Regions from separate parts of the Lysinibacillus sp. FSL K6-1151 genome, predicted to be linked through region 1. Evidence: riboswitches for the same ligand, from Rfam matches in the RefSeq annotation. Region 1 holds a riboswitch; the other holds the start of a gene.

The links. A riboswitch is a leader RNA that binds a small molecule or an ion and turns the genes downstream of it on or off. The one in region 1 is predicted to bind cobalamin.
Region 2: another riboswitch for cobalamin. It lies ahead of cobT (nicotinate-nucleotide--dimethylbenzimidazole phosphoribosyltransferase); the one in region 1 lies ahead of MHI04_RS20575 (hypothetical protein).

The regions. Positions count from the first base shown of each region.
Region 1 is NZ_CP152040.1:4,254,845-4,263,042, forward strand. It holds gene MHI04_RS20540 (YebC/PmpR family DNA-binding transcriptional regulator) at 1-169, opposite strand, end outside; gene MHI04_RS20545 (low molecular weight protein-tyrosine-phosphatase) at 370-831, opposite strand; gene MHI04_RS20550 (1-acyl-sn-glycerol-3-phosphate acyltransferase) at 890-1,492, opposite strand; gene MHI04_RS20555 (putative RNA methyltransferase) at 1,572-2,405, opposite strand; gene MHI04_RS20560 (MATE family efflux transporter) at 2,408-3,763, opposite strand; gene MHI04_RS20565 (tyrosine-protein phosphatase) at 3,914-4,681, opposite strand; gene MHI04_RS20570 (ABC transporter substrate-binding protein) at 4,824-5,774, opposite strand; gene MHI04_RS20575 (hypothetical protein) at 5,758-6,315, opposite strand; cobalamin riboswitch at 6,468-6,668, opposite strand; gene MHI04_RS20580 (glutathione peroxidase) at 6,768-7,313, opposite strand; gene MHI04_RS20585 (hypothetical protein) at 7,395-7,943, opposite strand; gene ytvI (sporulation integral membrane protein YtvI) at 8,034-8,198, shown strand, end outside.
Region 2 is NZ_CP152040.1:1,216,654-1,224,851, reverse strand. It holds gene MHI04_RS05730 (CotD family spore coat protein) at 1-175, shown strand, start outside; gene glnA (type I glutamate--ammonia ligase) at 283-1,617, opposite strand; gene MHI04_RS05720 (MerR family transcriptional regulator) at 1,673-2,047, opposite strand; gene MHI04_RS05715 (methionine gamma-lyase family protein) at 2,202-3,455, opposite strand; gene MHI04_RS05710 (trimeric intracellular cation channel family protein) at 3,805-4,410, shown strand; gene cobT (nicotinate-nucleotide--dimethylbenzimidazole phosphoribosyltransferase) at 4,485-5,540, opposite strand; cobalamin riboswitch at 5,634-5,810, opposite strand; gene MHI04_RS05700 (DMT family transporter) at 5,883-6,737, opposite strand; gene MHI04_RS05695 (hypothetical protein) at 7,026-7,421, shown strand; gene MHI04_RS05690 (rhodanese-like domain-containing protein) at 7,953-8,198, opposite strand, start outside.

The DNA.
Region 1 (8,198 bases):
ATGTTTTTGCGCGTTCGAGCACTACTTTAAGTGCACGGTTTGACTCCGGATCTGGTTCGCCTGATTTAGCTGCCACATAAATTTCTCGCCCGAATTTTGCATTAATACGGCTTGTGCTTTGATCTTTAGACGCTTTCTTTTCTTTAATGTTGTTCCACTTACGACCCATTGTTTCCACTCTCTTTCAAATATAAGTTTATAAAAATGATAGATACGCAGTTGCACATCTGTAAATGGTAATTAAATACTTATCGTATCTTTACTCTGCAAATAATAACACAATGATGCTTACAAAGCTATATATACCAATGTTTAAGCTAATATTTTCTGAAGAAATAGCTGTTAAAATTTTCGTTTTTTAGTGTCACTTTACAACAGCTCTTGTTTTATTTTTGCTAGTAATGCCTGACAGCCTTCTTGCACTAAATCATAGGTTTCTTGAAAATCACCCGTATAATATGGATCAGGGACGTCTTTGCGATGTTCCGTTAAATCTAGAAAACGAAAAATCTTTGGTGAGCGCGGATCGCCTAGCATCGTTCGGATATTGCGAATATTGCTTTCATCCATACCGATAATATAAGCGAATTTTTCAAAATCAGCCCTTTGTAATTGTCGACCTTGCATGCCTGTTGTGGAAATACCATTTTCTCTAAGCTTATCCAATGTACCTTGATGTGGAGGTTCACCAATATGCCATGAACTTGTGGCAGCAGAATCCACTTCAATTTTATCTCCTAAATGCTCTTTTTCTACTAACTCTCGCATGACGGCTTCTGCCATGGGAGAGCGACAAATATTACCTAAGCAAACGAAAAGTACTCGAATCATGTTTCTCCTCCTACAACAAAGCACTCAAAATCTATGTGACTCTGAGTGCCGCTTCTCTTTATTTGACTGCAATACGTTTTTGTAATTCTTCCGTTAAAGAAATTAGCTCATGTTCAAGATGTTGTGTAAATTGCTCACGACCTTCTTTCCCTTTCCCTGTTACATAAAATGGCTCACCATAGATTAAGTAGCCTTTGCCACGCTTCATTACATCGCCAGCATTACGCGCGCCAACATATGCAGCTGGAACAATTTGCGCCTTTGCTAGCTGTGCAATCGTAATTGCTCCTTGCTTCAAATCCGTTCCTTCTGAGCTACGAGTACCAGAGGGAAAAATCCCTACAATTTTACCTTCTTTCAATAACTGTGAAGGAATTTTAATCACGCTTGGTCCAGGATTATCACGATCCACCGGAAAGGCATTTAAACGCTCAATAAGCCAGCCAAGCCCTTTCATTTCAAATAATTGCTTCTTCGCCATAAAGTGAATTTCACGAGGGTACATGGCTACACCAAGGTTTAAAATATCAACGTAGCCTGTATGTGTACAAGCTATAATATACCCACCATCTTTTGGCAAGTTTTCTTCTCCATATACACGAGCCTTTGAACCCATTAATTTTAATATTACTTTGACAACATTAGCTGCTAATTTATACACTGTTACATTCCTACCTTATTCAATAGTTATTCCCATTGTAATCGAAAAGACCAGTATACTGCAATTGCAGGTGGCCCTCTTAAACTTTCCCTACTAATAGATCTACATCAATCGTAATTTCATTTAATACAATGGCCGTTTCCTCTTTTTTATGCCAGCCCATCGGTGTCATCTCTAATAACGCCGGCACAAGCTCTTCTGCAAGCGGTAAAGTATAGGTTACACGTTCTACTATAACTTCACTAAAGCTATCTTTAAAACGGGCAACAATTTGTTCATTAGAGTATGTTTCCTTGCTCGAATCTGCATATAATTGGGCACGCAGTTCCTGTAAATAGCCGCTTTGTGGTACAACCTTTACAAGACAGCCATCTGGGGCAAGAAGACGCTTAAATTCCTCATAATTTGCGGGCGATAAAATATTTAATATTGCATCAAAGCTTTCTTGCGCAAATGGACTTTTGGCTAAATCACCTACACACCAAATTTGTTGTGGATAATGACGTGTTGCTGCCAATATGCCCTCTTTTGCTATATCGATACCAACACCGATGCCATTGTCTATGTCTGTCATAATACGAGCTAAATGTGATCCTTCTCCACAGCCAGTATCAAGCACTGTTTTTGCAGAGGCTATAAGCTTACTAATTTTTTCTTCTACAGCATCATAAATCCCACTATCAATCACTGCCTTACGAGATTCAAAAAGACTTTTGCTATATTTAGAAGCAGCGCTATGTGTCAGCATGTTGACATAGCCCTGCTTAGCTATATCAAAAGAATGGTTAGCAGGACAAACCAATCTTCCCTGCTCATAGACATGCATCGATTGCTGACATACAGGACAAGCAAATAGTGTGATAGATTGCTCCATTAATGCTGCCGCTATCGCACGTTTAGATAATGCTCCCATTTCTATGCCTCCTTCTGTTCATTCGGTGAAACGAGGGCAAATCGCTCCCATTTACGGCTTTTCCATCTAAAGTATACGATAATTGCACGTACCCATTCATCTGCTGAAATAGCTAGCCATATTCCAACCAAGCCCCAATCCAATATAAATACAAATAAATAACCAAGCGGAAGACTCATACAAACCATCGATAGAAAACCAATCTTCACAGGAAATCTGGCATCTCCAGAAGCACGTAAAGAGTTAATGACAACGATATTCATTGTACGGCCAGTCTCTAGCAAAATACTGAGGGCTAACACGGATGCTCCAATAGTAATGACATCTGGATTATCGGTAAAAACATGCATGAGTGGTTTGCGGAAAATCGTAACGACTGCAACCATAATAATCGTAAAAACAAATGCCGCACGGACACTTATCCATAGTTGATGGTATGCCTCATCCTTCTTCCCTGCCCCCACATGACGTCCGATAATAATAGCTGTTCCTGTACCAATGGCAATCGCAAATAAATACGTAAACATCGAAATATTCATAGCATATTGTCGTGCTGCCAGTGTTTCTGCTCCTAAATATGTCGCATAATATAAAAAGACAATCTGACAAAACTGATAAAGTACCTGCTCAAAGGCAGAAGGTAAACCAATGTTTAATATTTTCCTTACATATTCCTTAGAATAATCAAAATAATAGTGTAGCTTCACGCGTACTTCCATCACTTGATAGAGCAACCAGAAAAACACTAGTACAGCTAATCCCCGACTAATGACCGAAGAAATAGCCGCTCCTTTTACACCAAGCTCTGGTAAACCTAAATTCCCAAAAATCAGACCATAGTTTAGCACAACATGCAAGATATTCATGCCAAGTGATACATACATCGTTTGCTTCGTCCAACCATGTACACGAATAATTGCAGCAAGTGCATTAATAATAGCCTGTAGAAAAATAAAACTCCCGATGATAACTAAATAACTTTGTGCATAGTGAAGTACTTCTCCCTGCAAGTTCATCATAGTCATTAAATGTTTTGCAAAGAAGAAAAATAGAATACTCATTAACAGTCCAACAACCAAATTCATTGTGACAGCTAAAGCCGATATTTTCGCTGCTTCAAAAAAACGTCTTGAACCTAAATACTGTGAAACGACAATGGATGCACCATTCCCTACCACTTCAAGAATCAAGATCGCAATATGGATATATTGATTGGCTGCACCTACTCCGGATACAGCATTATCTGATAAAGCACTGAGCATAAAAGTATCGGCTAATCCCATTAACATAAATAGAAATACTTCTAAGAAAATAGGCCATGTTAAATGGAATAGACTTAACTTATTTGTCTCTTTCATTGTCTCTGCCAATACTTTCACTTCTCCTATATTTTTCTTAAAAATCTATTGTATCTTATCATAAATTTTCAGACTGTAAAGAGGTTTATAGGAAGACAGCGCTTCCACATAAAAAATCCCTCTCACACAGATATGTGAAAGGGGTCATTGTTATGTTAAGCAATAAGCTTGCAATTGCTCTCGTCTAGCAATAGTTAGGCCAAACTCCTGCTCTAAAAACTTAGTCTTTGAGCCATAATGGTAATCCATAGCATCCAATGCTGCTTGTAAATAGTCTTCTCGAGCAGACATTAATGCATAGAATTGCTGTAATTCTTGCTCATTATATTGATGTTGAATAGCCTGTGCCATTCTGTCTACCATTGGACGTAAATGGATATTCGTGTTTAAATAGTCTTCCATAATCGTCTCCTCAGGTACATCTAAGGCTAGCAAAATAAGAGCTCCCCCTATACCTGTGCGATCCTTACCAACTGCACAATGGTGGACAAGACCCAAATTGTCAGGATTTTGTATGGTTTTCATTAACTCTTTAAAAGAAGGATTATTAAACGGCATCTGTGCATAAAAATCTCGGAACATTTCGGGGCTTACTGCTTTATAAAAATCTCTACCACCAGCATTTGTAGGCATTTCAAATGTATGATTGCCCTTCGCTGGTATTTGAATATATTGAGCGTGTGAGAACATAGGGTTAGGATTATGGTGTGCCTCATTATTATCACGATAATCAAAAATGGTTTTAATCCCTAATGTTTCAAATAGCTCTTTATCCGCCAACGTCATTTTCCCAAGAGCCGCTGAGCGGTAAAATAAACCGTTCTTGACAATGCGCCCATCCCTTGTCCTATATCCCCCCATATCTCGAAAATTATAAACTGCCTCAAATGGAATTATCTTTGTCTCTAACTGTTCCAATTACTACACCTCCTAAAATTATCGAGCACTCTTACTTTTATTTTATAGAACTAACTCAATTAATTCCAATTTTCACACTAGGAAATAACAACCCACATAAAAATGGCTAGCTGTCAGTATACAGCTAGCCTTGAATGGTTTCTTATTTAAATAACTCTGGATAGACAGCCTTTGCTACTAGTTCTACGGCTTCCCCAATACGTGGGCCAGGTCGATTAGAGATATCTGTATCAAGAGTCTGTACTGCTTTATTTTGAACTGCTGTCACTGTATTCCATCCATCACGTGCAAGTATTTCACCTATTGGATCCTCTGTGTAGTTTACTGTCGTTAAAATAACATCTGGGTTTTTCACTATGACATCTTCCTCAGAAACTTGTGCCCAGCTGCTCAAGTCAGAAAAAACATTCTTAACATTGGCTGCATCTAGTATTTCTTGCTGGAAAGTACCAGAGCCTGCTGTATAAATATCGGGCTTAGGACTAATTTCTAAATAAACATTTTTCGGTGCTTTTACTTCCTTCACCTTTGCTTTAACGTCAGCTAATTTCGCTTTAATCTCTTCGTTTACTTCATTTCCTTTATCTGCAACACCCATTACAGCTGCGATCTGTTCGATGTCACCATAAACATCATCGAATGTAGCTGCTGATTGAATAACAAACACTTTGATTCCAGCATCTTCAAGTGGTTTCATTGCTTCCTTATCACCAATCGTATAAGCTATAACAACATCTGGCTTCAACGCTATGATTCGTTCACTGTTAAAATTCACAGAATCAGAAACCCGTTCAATTTTCTGTGCTTCCTCTGGGTAAGTATCATACTCAGTTGCTCCTACGATTTTATCACCAACACCTAGAGCAAATAAAATTTCTGTATTACTTGGTTGCAATGATACAACTGTTTTTGGTACTTCTTTAAACTCTATTTCTACACCGCGATCATCTGTCACTTTGTAGTTTGTTTGCTCTGTTTGTTGTGTATCCTGTGAAGCGTCTTTATTTTTAGTATCTACTGAAGTACCACAACCTGCTAAAATCATTGCAAGGAAGAGTACTGTTAGCCATTGAACATTAAATAATTTCTTCATTATTATTCTCCTTTTTCTTTTTCATCGGATATGATTTACTAATAAATGATATTTCAGCTATCCCTGCTTGTTGATTCATAAAGACAGCCATAACGAAGCAGACATTGGCTAATAGGCCTAAATAATCAAAAAGAATAGCTGGAACCTCTCGTTCTTCCGATACTTTGTGTAATGTACGATATGATTTTTTGGCTTCACTACGGCAAAGATGTAGAGCAGCAGCAGCCTCCGTACCTTGAGGTAAAACAAAGTTTTGTATCTCTTCCTTCACATGACGAACATAAAAATCATAGCGCTCACTTAACCAAGCAAGATCCTCTTCTGTTACAGCTAGTTTTCCACGAACCGAGCCATTGACATGGTAGGCCATAGGTAAAATAACCATTAAATCTTCTACAACAGCTTGTACATCCTCTTTCTTAACTGCAGCTAAAGCAACTCCCAAATGCGTAGTCAGACTGTCTGTTCGAATCTCAAAATCAACCGTCGAAGCTTTTTCACGCATAAATGGATAACAAGAATAACGTGCATCTTTTTTCACTTGCGTTCCCCCCACTTTTCATTATGAAAATTCTTGCATAAAAAAACGCCGCTCCTTTACGCAAAGGAACGACGAAAATAACATAATAATGGCCAAATTAACATGACATAGCCTATGTATTTGCCGTATATCCTCCTAGCTTCCGAGAAGTTTTTATACGTTCAAACAAAGGTCGGTCTCCTGGCTTGTACAGTTCATTACATAAAAAACGAATGTGTGATAAAGTACCTTCCCATCTCTGTTAAGACAGTGGTAAACCTTTATACTAGCTGTACTTACAGTTGCGGAAACAGCTTCGGTTTTTCACCGAATTCCCGATTATGCTTGTTAGCACCTTTATTCTGCAAGAATAATTCACTTGTAAAGCAGTTTATCATATATTAATAGGAAAAAATAGCTGTGCTTTGAATGGATCGTCACCATTTCTAAAGAATAAGATAAACAAAACTGTTTTATAGTATAGTTTCAATTGCCTGTTCAATATCAAGTTGTGAATCTGTTGGTTCAAAGCGTGCAACGGTCTTGCCGTTAGCATCTACTAAAAACTTTGTAAAGTTCCAGCGAATATTACGACCATCTAAAAAGTTTGGGGCAAGTTGAACAATTGCCTCAGCAAGCATTTTTTCCTGCATGCTCGCCTTGCCAAACTCTCGAAAATCCACTTCATGTTTTAAATAATTGAATAATGGGTGGGTAGTCTCTCCATTTACTTGTACAAGCTCAAAAATTGGGAAGGTAACGCCATAATTCACTTTACAAAGATGCGTAGTCTCCTCGCCATCTTCAGGATTTTGATGACCAAATTGATCGCAAGGAAATCCTAGAACGACAAAATTATCTTTCCCATATTTATCATACATTTTTTGTAAGTCATCAAATTGATATGTAAATCGGCATTGATTCGCCGTATTGACAATTAGCATCGTTTTTCCACGATATGTTTCCATGGATAAAATTTCACCATTAGGTTTTCGTACTAAATAATTATAAATGCTCATGTCTTAACCCCTTTTGTTTTTTCATTTATTGTTGACTATTCAATAATTTACCAAATAATTTGCACAAAAAACACCATCTCGTTACGTTGAACGGATGGCTGACTTATACTTCTGTTTAGATTTAACGTCCTGCTCTTCATTAATTAAACGATGGGCAATGTCTAATAACTTTATGTCACTTGTCTCGTCATATAGCTTTTTAAAAGATACAATAATATCATGGCGAATGTGAGTCGGATGCTTCTCATCTAAACAAGTTTGAAATCTCTTTGCTAAATAAGACACCACTAAGTCACTTTGTACTTGACCTGCTAGCCCAATTTTCCAAATAGCTTGTAATGCATTTCGAGCTGTAACGGATCGTTCATCATAAGTCACAGCCCAAATTTTTAAAAAATCCTCCAATACCCTTTCTTCTGGGTCACTTTTTGCGGCTAAGGCGCATAAAATTTGTGCAGCACGTGCACGTGCATGACCATCTTTGTATGTAAGTGCTTGTACAAGCTGTTCCCAGACTGCATATGTCCAATCTACGGGTTCCTGCAGAATTTTTATTAGTTCCTCGTAAGATTCAATATCGCGGTCATGCTCTGTTAGATTATTAAAAAGTTGCAAAATCTCTTTCTCCATAATTTATCCCTACCTTTATTGTTTCAGAACGTAATAAAATTTGATTTATGGTACACTTAACTTAATTTTTTTCTCAAAGAAGGTGAGTTTATGAATAAATTTAATGCTAGGAAAATGATTTTCCGATTGATTGTGATTCTTTCTCTACTTGTAGCTGCCTATTTTGTAATCCCTGTATCCATGCCTATAATACTTGCTGGTGTCAGTGCATTTTTCTTAGAACCCATTGTTATGTTCTTTAAAAGGCGATGGAAA
Region 2 (8,198 bases), 1.6 Mb from region 1:
TCCACATGTACAACCAGCACATGTCACAACAGTAAATAAACATATGATTGATCATCAATACTATTTCCCATGCACAGAGTCTGTTGTTAATGAATGCTGTGAAACACATACAATGTGCGGTATGCCACCTAACCCTTGTCATATGCCACACCATCGTAAACATATGGGCCGTTAACAATAACGATGGGGTGCCATGCTGCCCTATCATGTTCTGGAACTATAGACAAAAAAACGAGTACCTTCCAAGTGAAGAGGCACTCGTTTTTTTATTTTTATTAATTCTTAGTACATTTTTAAATATTGATCGCGTTCCCATTGATGAACGGTTGTACGGTACATATCGAACTCGATTTCTTTTGCTTCTTTAAAGTTTGCGTAAATATGCTCACCTAAAGCTGCTTGCGCTACTTTATCTTTAGCAAGTAATGTTAAAGCATCATCAAGTGCTGCTGGTAAGTTTTCAATACCATTAGCTTGACGCTCTTCTTCCGACATCACATAGATATTGCGATTAATAGCTGCTGGTGGCGTTAAGTTTTGACGAATACCTTCAAGACCTGCCTCTAAAATAACAGCCATTGCTAAATATGGGTTTGCTGAAGGGTCCACAGAACGTACTTCTACACGAGTTGAAAGTCCACGTGCTGATGGGATACGAATTAGTGGTGAACGGTTTTGCGCAGACCATGCTACATAACATGGTGCTTCATAACCAGGTACTAGACGTTTATAAGAGTTTACTGTTGGATTTGTTACAGCTGTGAAACCTTGTACATGTGCAAGAACACCCGCCATGAATTGCATAGCTGTTTCAGAAAGACCTAATTCTGTAGCTTCATCATAGAATGCATTTTCTTTACCTTTAAATAGTGACACGTTAAAGTGCATACCAGAGCCTGCTTCACCAAATAATGGTTTTGGCATAAATGTAGCGTGCAAGCCATGTTTACGTGCAATTGTTTTAACAACTAATTTGAAAGTTTGAATGTTATCACAAGCTGTAACAGCATCGGCATATTTAAAGTCAATTTCGTGTTGTCCTGGAGCTACTTCATGGTGAGATGCTTCAATTTCAAAGCCCATTTCTTCTAGCTCTAATACGATATCACGGCGGCAGTTTTCACCAAGATCTGTTGGAGCTAAGTCGAAGTAACCACCATGGTCATTTACTTCTAACGTTGGTTCGCCTTTTGCATCTAATTTGAATAAGAAGAATTCTGGCTCAGGCCCTAAATTGAAGCTTGAGAAGCCCATATCTTCCATTTTTTTAAGAATACGTTTTAGGTTGTTACGTGGGTCACCAGCAAATGGTTCGCCTTTCGCAGTGTATACGTCACAAATGAGACGTGCCACTTTCCCTTTTTCAGAAGTCCAAGGGAATACTACGAAAGTATCAAGATCAGGATATAAATACATATCAGATTCTTCGATTCGAACGAAACCTTCAATAGATGAGCCATCAAACATCATTTTGTTTTCTAATGCTTTGTCTAATTGACTTACAGGAATCTCAACATTTTTGATTGTGCCAAGAATATCTGTAAATTGTAAACGAATAAAGCTTACGTTTTTTTCTTCGATGAGACGTTTAATGTCCTCTTTTGTGTATTTACCCACAGTTTTCCACACTCCTATAATTTGTCTAGCTTTTATGTTTACCCTACCCTATTTATTAATAGAATCGAGATAAATCCCCTCGTCGGATGGATGATTTTTGCATGCGCTGAGCTTGACGCATTTCTTCGCGCATGATTTGGCGTAATTCTGAATCACTTAAATCTTGTTCATCTGTAGCAACAGGATCTTTCTTTTTAGCAAATAATTTTTTAATCTTCGCCATATTCATACCCTGCTCTAAGTAGTCTTTAATTTCAAGCAATGTGTCGACGTCATTTAATGAAAACATTCGACGATTGCCTTCTGTTCGGTGCGGCTCAATTAAATGGTGTTCTTCATAATAACGAATTTGTCGTGCCGAGAGTTCAGTTAATTGCATCACAATACTCATTGATAATAACGGCATAGTTCGTCTAATTTCACGACTCATTTAAGTCCTCCTCCAATACCCGCTTATCATATAACGAAATTTTTTCACTGTCAACCAACCATGTGAGGTTTCCTAACATGTAAGGCGTTATTTTTTTCAATCCGATAGAAAATTGTAAAAAACTATTCAAATTTAAGGTTTATTTATTTTCATATTACTTTTTTTGAATGGCTTGAACAGCACTACAAATAGCAAATTTAACATGTTCATATGTTAGTCCACCCTGGATAAAGGCTGTATATGGTGGACGGATTGGACCATCTGCTGTCAGCTCAATGCTGGAGCCTTGAATAAATGTTCCCGCAGCCATAATGACATCATCTTCATAACCAGGCATATAAGCTGGTTCTGGAGCATAATGGGCATTTATTGGAGAATTGGCTTGTATTTCACGACAGAAGGCAATCATCTGCTGTGCAGTTTGGAAGGAAACGGATTGGATTAAATCCGTACGATTTGCATCATAGCTTGGAGAAGTGCTCATTCCGATTTCCTCCAGCATAGCTGCTGTAAAGATCGCACCTTTTAAGGCTTGTGATACGACATGTGGGGCTAGGAAAAATCCTTGATAAAAATCTCCTAATGTATTTAATGTTGCCCCTGCCTCTGCCCCAATACCTGGAGATGTCATACGATACGCACATTTCTCTACTAAATCTGCACGGCCAGCAATATAGCCACCAATTTTCGCCAATCCTCCACCAGGGTTTTTAATGAGTGAGCCTGCCATTAAATCAGCACCAACCTCTGTTGGTTCCTTCGCCTCTACGAACTCACCATAGCAGTTATCTACAAAAATAACGGCATGTGGGGCTAATTTGCGCACCTTTGCGCACATATCAGCAATTTCTGCAATCGTAAAGGATGGACGTGTCGCATAGCCTTTCGAACGTTGAATGGCAATCATTTTTGTTTGCGTAGTAATGGCTGCTTCTACACCTACCCAATCAATTGCTTTATTTTCCACTAAATCCACATGTCGATAGCCTATTTTATAATCTTTCAGTGAACCGGTATCTTTGTTACCACCATCGACAATGGATTGCAATGTGTCATATGGCTGACCAGAAATATAAAGCAGCTCATCACCAGGACGAAGGACACCGAATAGACTAAGCGTGATTGCATGTGTTCCTGAAATAATTTGTGGTCGTACAATGGCAGCCTCCGCCCCAAAAACTTCCGCATAAACACGCTCTAAATTATCGCGTCCCTCATCGTCATAGCCATAGCCATTGGATGGATGTAAATGATAGTCACTTACTTGATGCTTGCGAAATGCTGCTAGCACCTTCTGTTGATTATAAAACGCCATTTCTTCTACCTTTGCATGATAGGGTCGAACTTGCTCCTCTATTTTTGACGCTAAGGATAGCGTTTGTGCTGATAAATTAGATGTAAACGTCATTCTTTTCTTCTCCATTTCACAATTGTCCCGCATTTCAATCAGTAAGATCTATCGACTCTCTAAATTGACTTCACTCATTCTAGAATTCCCTAAATAACTACTGGTATATCAACGCTTTTGACGAATGTTTTTCTTTATTTCAATAACATCTTATCAATTTGTATGAACCCCTGCAAAACTTGCCTATTGTTTCTAAGCGAATTTTACGCTAAGCTAATGTGCGGACTTACTTCAAGAAGCGTATGTAATGACTGATTTTGGCTATTAAATTCATAGATTCTGTTACGTCAAAAAAAGTCTTTTAACTTTTAAAAAAGAAGTTCATTTATTGATAGAAGGGGTGAAAGGGATGGCTTGGGAGGTTTTTAGTATTATTGGAACAATTGCCTTTGCTATTTCTGGGGCAATCATTGCCATGGAAGAAGAATACGATTTATTCGGTGTATATATACTCGGTATTGTCACTGCTTTTGGTGGAGGAGCTATTCGAAATTTACTCATCGGACTGCCTGTCACAACCTTATGGGGACAGGATATGATGTTTCAAATTGCACTAGCTGCGATTACGATATTTTTTATCTTCCCGCATCATCTGATTCAGCATTGGCATCGTTGGGGCAACTTCACAGATGCCATTGGCTTATCCGCATTCGCTATTCAAGGTGCACTCTATGCAGTGAAGCTAGATATGCCAATTAGCGCAGTCGTTGTAGCTGCTGTTTTAACAGGTTCAGGTGGTGGTATTGTGCGAGATTTATTAGCTAGACGGAAGCCGCTAGTTCTCCGTGATGAAGTCTATGGTGTTTGGGCTGCTCTCGCAGGGCTTGTTATCGGATTTGAAGTTTTGACTGGAGACATTTTCCTTTATGTATTATTTGCAGTGATTACAGCATTACGCATTCTTTCCTATATGATGAAGTGGCGTTTGCCTTTGCGTAAGTTGAATCGGGCATAGATACTGTAATTGATAAAAAAATGAATAAGCGCAAAGAGTTCATTAACTATTTGCGCTTATTTGTTATTCAGTAACTATTTAGCCAAAAGATTCATGGCTTCTTCTAATGTCACCATATTTTTCATCATAGAACAAGCGGCATCTAAAAGAGGAAAGGCTAGAGCAGCACCAGAGCCTTCGCCTAATCGCATGTTCATATGCAGCATTGGCTCTACACCAAGTAATGATGCGGCAATTTTAGCCCCTGGTTCCTCTGAAGCATGGGAAGGTATGATAAAGTCTTTTACTTTCGGTTCAATTTGATAAGCAATAAGCGCAGCAATAGTCGAAATAAAACCATCAATAATAACAGGTTTTCGGTGACTTGCGGCAGCCAGCATGATACCAGCCATAGCCCCTATCTCTAGCCCTCCAACTTTAGCTAGAACATCAATGATATCGTTAGGATTGGGGTTGTTGAGAGTAATTGCTTTTTCAATTACTGCTGCTTTATGAGCAATCCCTCCTTGACCAACTCCTGCGCCAAACCCTGTTATTTCAATAGGGTCATAGCCAGTCAAAGCAGCTAATATGGCAGTGCTCGGCGTTGTATTACCAATGCCCATTTCACCTGTTCCAAGTAGGTTGGCTCCTTTTGTGATTTCATCTGTTGCCACATGAATCCCCACTTCAATGGATTGAATAGCCTCTTCTCTTGACATAGCAGGGCCCTGTGCCATGTTATCTGTGCCATGTTTAATTTTATGAATGATAACACCTGCATCAAGCGGAATATCTTCTTTTACCCCAACATCTACTGTTACTACCTTTGCATTGGTAATGCCCGCAATCGCACAAACGCCTGTACCTCCCTTAGGAAAATTTAATGTTTGAAAGACCGTAACATCTTGTGGATTCGTTGTTATGCCTTCCTCACAAACGCCATGATCTGCTGCACAGACAATCATCACTTTTTTATCGACCATTGGATATAATTGTCCTGTTATGCCTGAAAGCTGTACGGCAAGTGATTCTAGTTTCCCCAAGCTACCTGGGGGCTTACAAAGCGCATCAATTCGCTTTCTAGCTTGGTCCATACTATTCATATCAGCCTCTTGGATATTTTGAATCGTGTCTTGTAATAATTGCATTATTGTTTCTCCTCTCGTTCTACATGAAGACAAAATAAAAAGTCTGTAGTTTATTGTCATGACAAATAAACTACAGACTTTTCCATCATCTATATACTTCCGAAGCAAGTAGGCAGGTCTCCTGGCTCAAGCTCAACATATCATCGTGCCTTCCCAGCGATTCGCTAGTGGCATTTACGATGACACTCCCTTATACAGTGGCGGGTCCGCTAAAGTTTTTCACTTTATTCCCTATTCTCCCTATTGGGCACCTAATGCTTTTATTAAACTATTTATAATCTACGACAGCGTATTTTTTCTGTCAATATTAGAATACTCGCCTTGTACCATTTCTTCGGTTACCTATTCTTTTTCTATTTCGCTTAGCAATGTTGAGCCTAATAATAGGACCGCTCCTATTATTTGTAGAAGCGTCATTTTTTCACCTATAATCATCGTGGAAATTACTAATGATGTCAGTGGATCAATATAGCTAAGAATGGCTATACTTTGTCCTTTTAACTGTGACATGCCTAAAAAGAACAATAAAAATCCAACCCCTGCATGGACAATGCCTAATGTAATTAAGAATAGGACTGACTCAAAACTGATTTTCATGACCTGAAATCCTGTAGTTCCAAGTAGATAGAAGCTAAGGAAAAATGCTGCTAAAGAAAGTTGAATCATTGTATTTTCTGGTTCCTTTAAGCCGCATATAAATTTATTTGTCAATGTTAGCGCTGTGTAAAAGCATGCCGCGATAAGACCGTAGACAATGCCTATAAAATGCTCACTGTCCCCAGTGCCTTGACTTTGGACAATCAAATATAGTCCGATAAGAGCCACACAGACATACATTATTTTTCTGCCAACTAGCTTCTCTTTTAAAATAATTGGAGATAAGCAGATAACGAGTACTGGTGCAAAATAATAACTCAATGCAGCATTGGCAATCGTTGTTGCTTTATAAGCCTGAAATAAAAAAATCCAGTTCCCACACAAGGCGATACTAGAAAGTATTAATTTCCACTTATTTTTTATAATCTCTAATTTCGAAAAATTCCCCTTTTTATAAATAAAAATCACTACTAAAAAACAAGCACCTATTAAACTCATCCAAAAAGCAATTTCACTTGAAGTTAACGGAATATACTTGGCAAAAACACCAACTGCTCCAAAAATAATCATGGATAATACAAATGCTAATTTTCCGCTCATTACAAATACCTACTTTCTACGTATAAAGTATTAACCTATACAGTAGAATCTATTGAAAATGAGCAAACTGTTATTGTATGCCTAAACAGTAGATTCTACTGTAAAGACATTGTTGGGGGTGCTATTGAACAAAACATACAAAATCCCTCCTTCACCTACATAATTGTAACATATTTCTGAAAATTAAAGAGTAAGTTTTATAAAGAAAGGGGTCACTAATCCCTTCATACTATTATGAGTATGTACAATATAAGGTAGGTCATAAATTTTCTTTGAGGAGGAGTTAGGATGAATGCAAGAGAATTGAGAAATGCCATTGCGGAGACTTGTGAAAATTATGATAGTCACTACGCTCAGTTAGTGAAACCAATCAATCAGTTATTAATGAATGTCGATGCTAGTATAAGTAACGAAACAGCGAATATAATCATCGAAAATTTGAAGTTATATTATAGCGGGGATAAATACATGACGGAATGTCACTTCGATGAGAGTGAAAATTTCTTAAAAGATGGTCTTGAACTTCTTCAAAAGGGGGATCTTGCGAATGGTGCTTTACAAATATATGGTGCTGGTTTAAATTTTTCCAGTTATGCTTTAAAGGTTCGTGGGCAAAAAAATGTGAATCCGTATATTAACTTTGAAAAAAATTTCAGCCTCATCATGAACACACTCCGAAAATAAGTATATAAAAAAGGTGATGTCAATGATAGAAACAGCCACTTTGAAAAGCGAGAGGTTGATTTCCGTTCCAGCGTCCTTTCAGGGGGCGTCCGATGATGAGCCGCTTCACTCACTGCGTTCGCTCCAAGGTCCCCTCTGTGACGCTAAATCCCCTAGGAGTGACACTGGCTCCACTCCAATCAACCATATGTAAAAGTGGCTTTTCCTTCTCTTTCATACGAACCGTAGTGAACAAAATAGCCCATTATTTGTCTGATGAGAGAAAGGATAGCCCTTTATTTTCAATGTGAAGAAGTGGTAAGTAACAACACCCCTCCATAAAGAGTAGTGAATACCTTTGCTAAAAAGGTACCATTTTTATGCATTGGAATGGAAGGCTACTTGACTCCCGTGGGATAGTGAGACAGGCGAGCCTCTGCACGGAGGAAGCGGCTCGGCGCTCGCCCACAGGAAAGCAAGTAGCCTGCAACGGAAATCCATTTTCACCCTTCACAAAAATGCTATGGATGGTTTTATTTTTCATTATGTCATTTATTTAAATTCTAATTCCCCATCGTAAGCTAGCATGCCGCCTTCAAGATTTGTTACATCAAATCCTTGCGCTTCTAAATAAGCACATGCATTAGCAGAACGAGCACCAGCCTTACAAACAACAATATATGGCTTTTCTACGTCTAATTCCTCTAAACGTTCCGGGATTGTCCCAAGGGCAATGTGCTTGGCACCAGGAATCATGCCGTGTGCTACTTCATCCTCTTCACGTACATCAATAATATA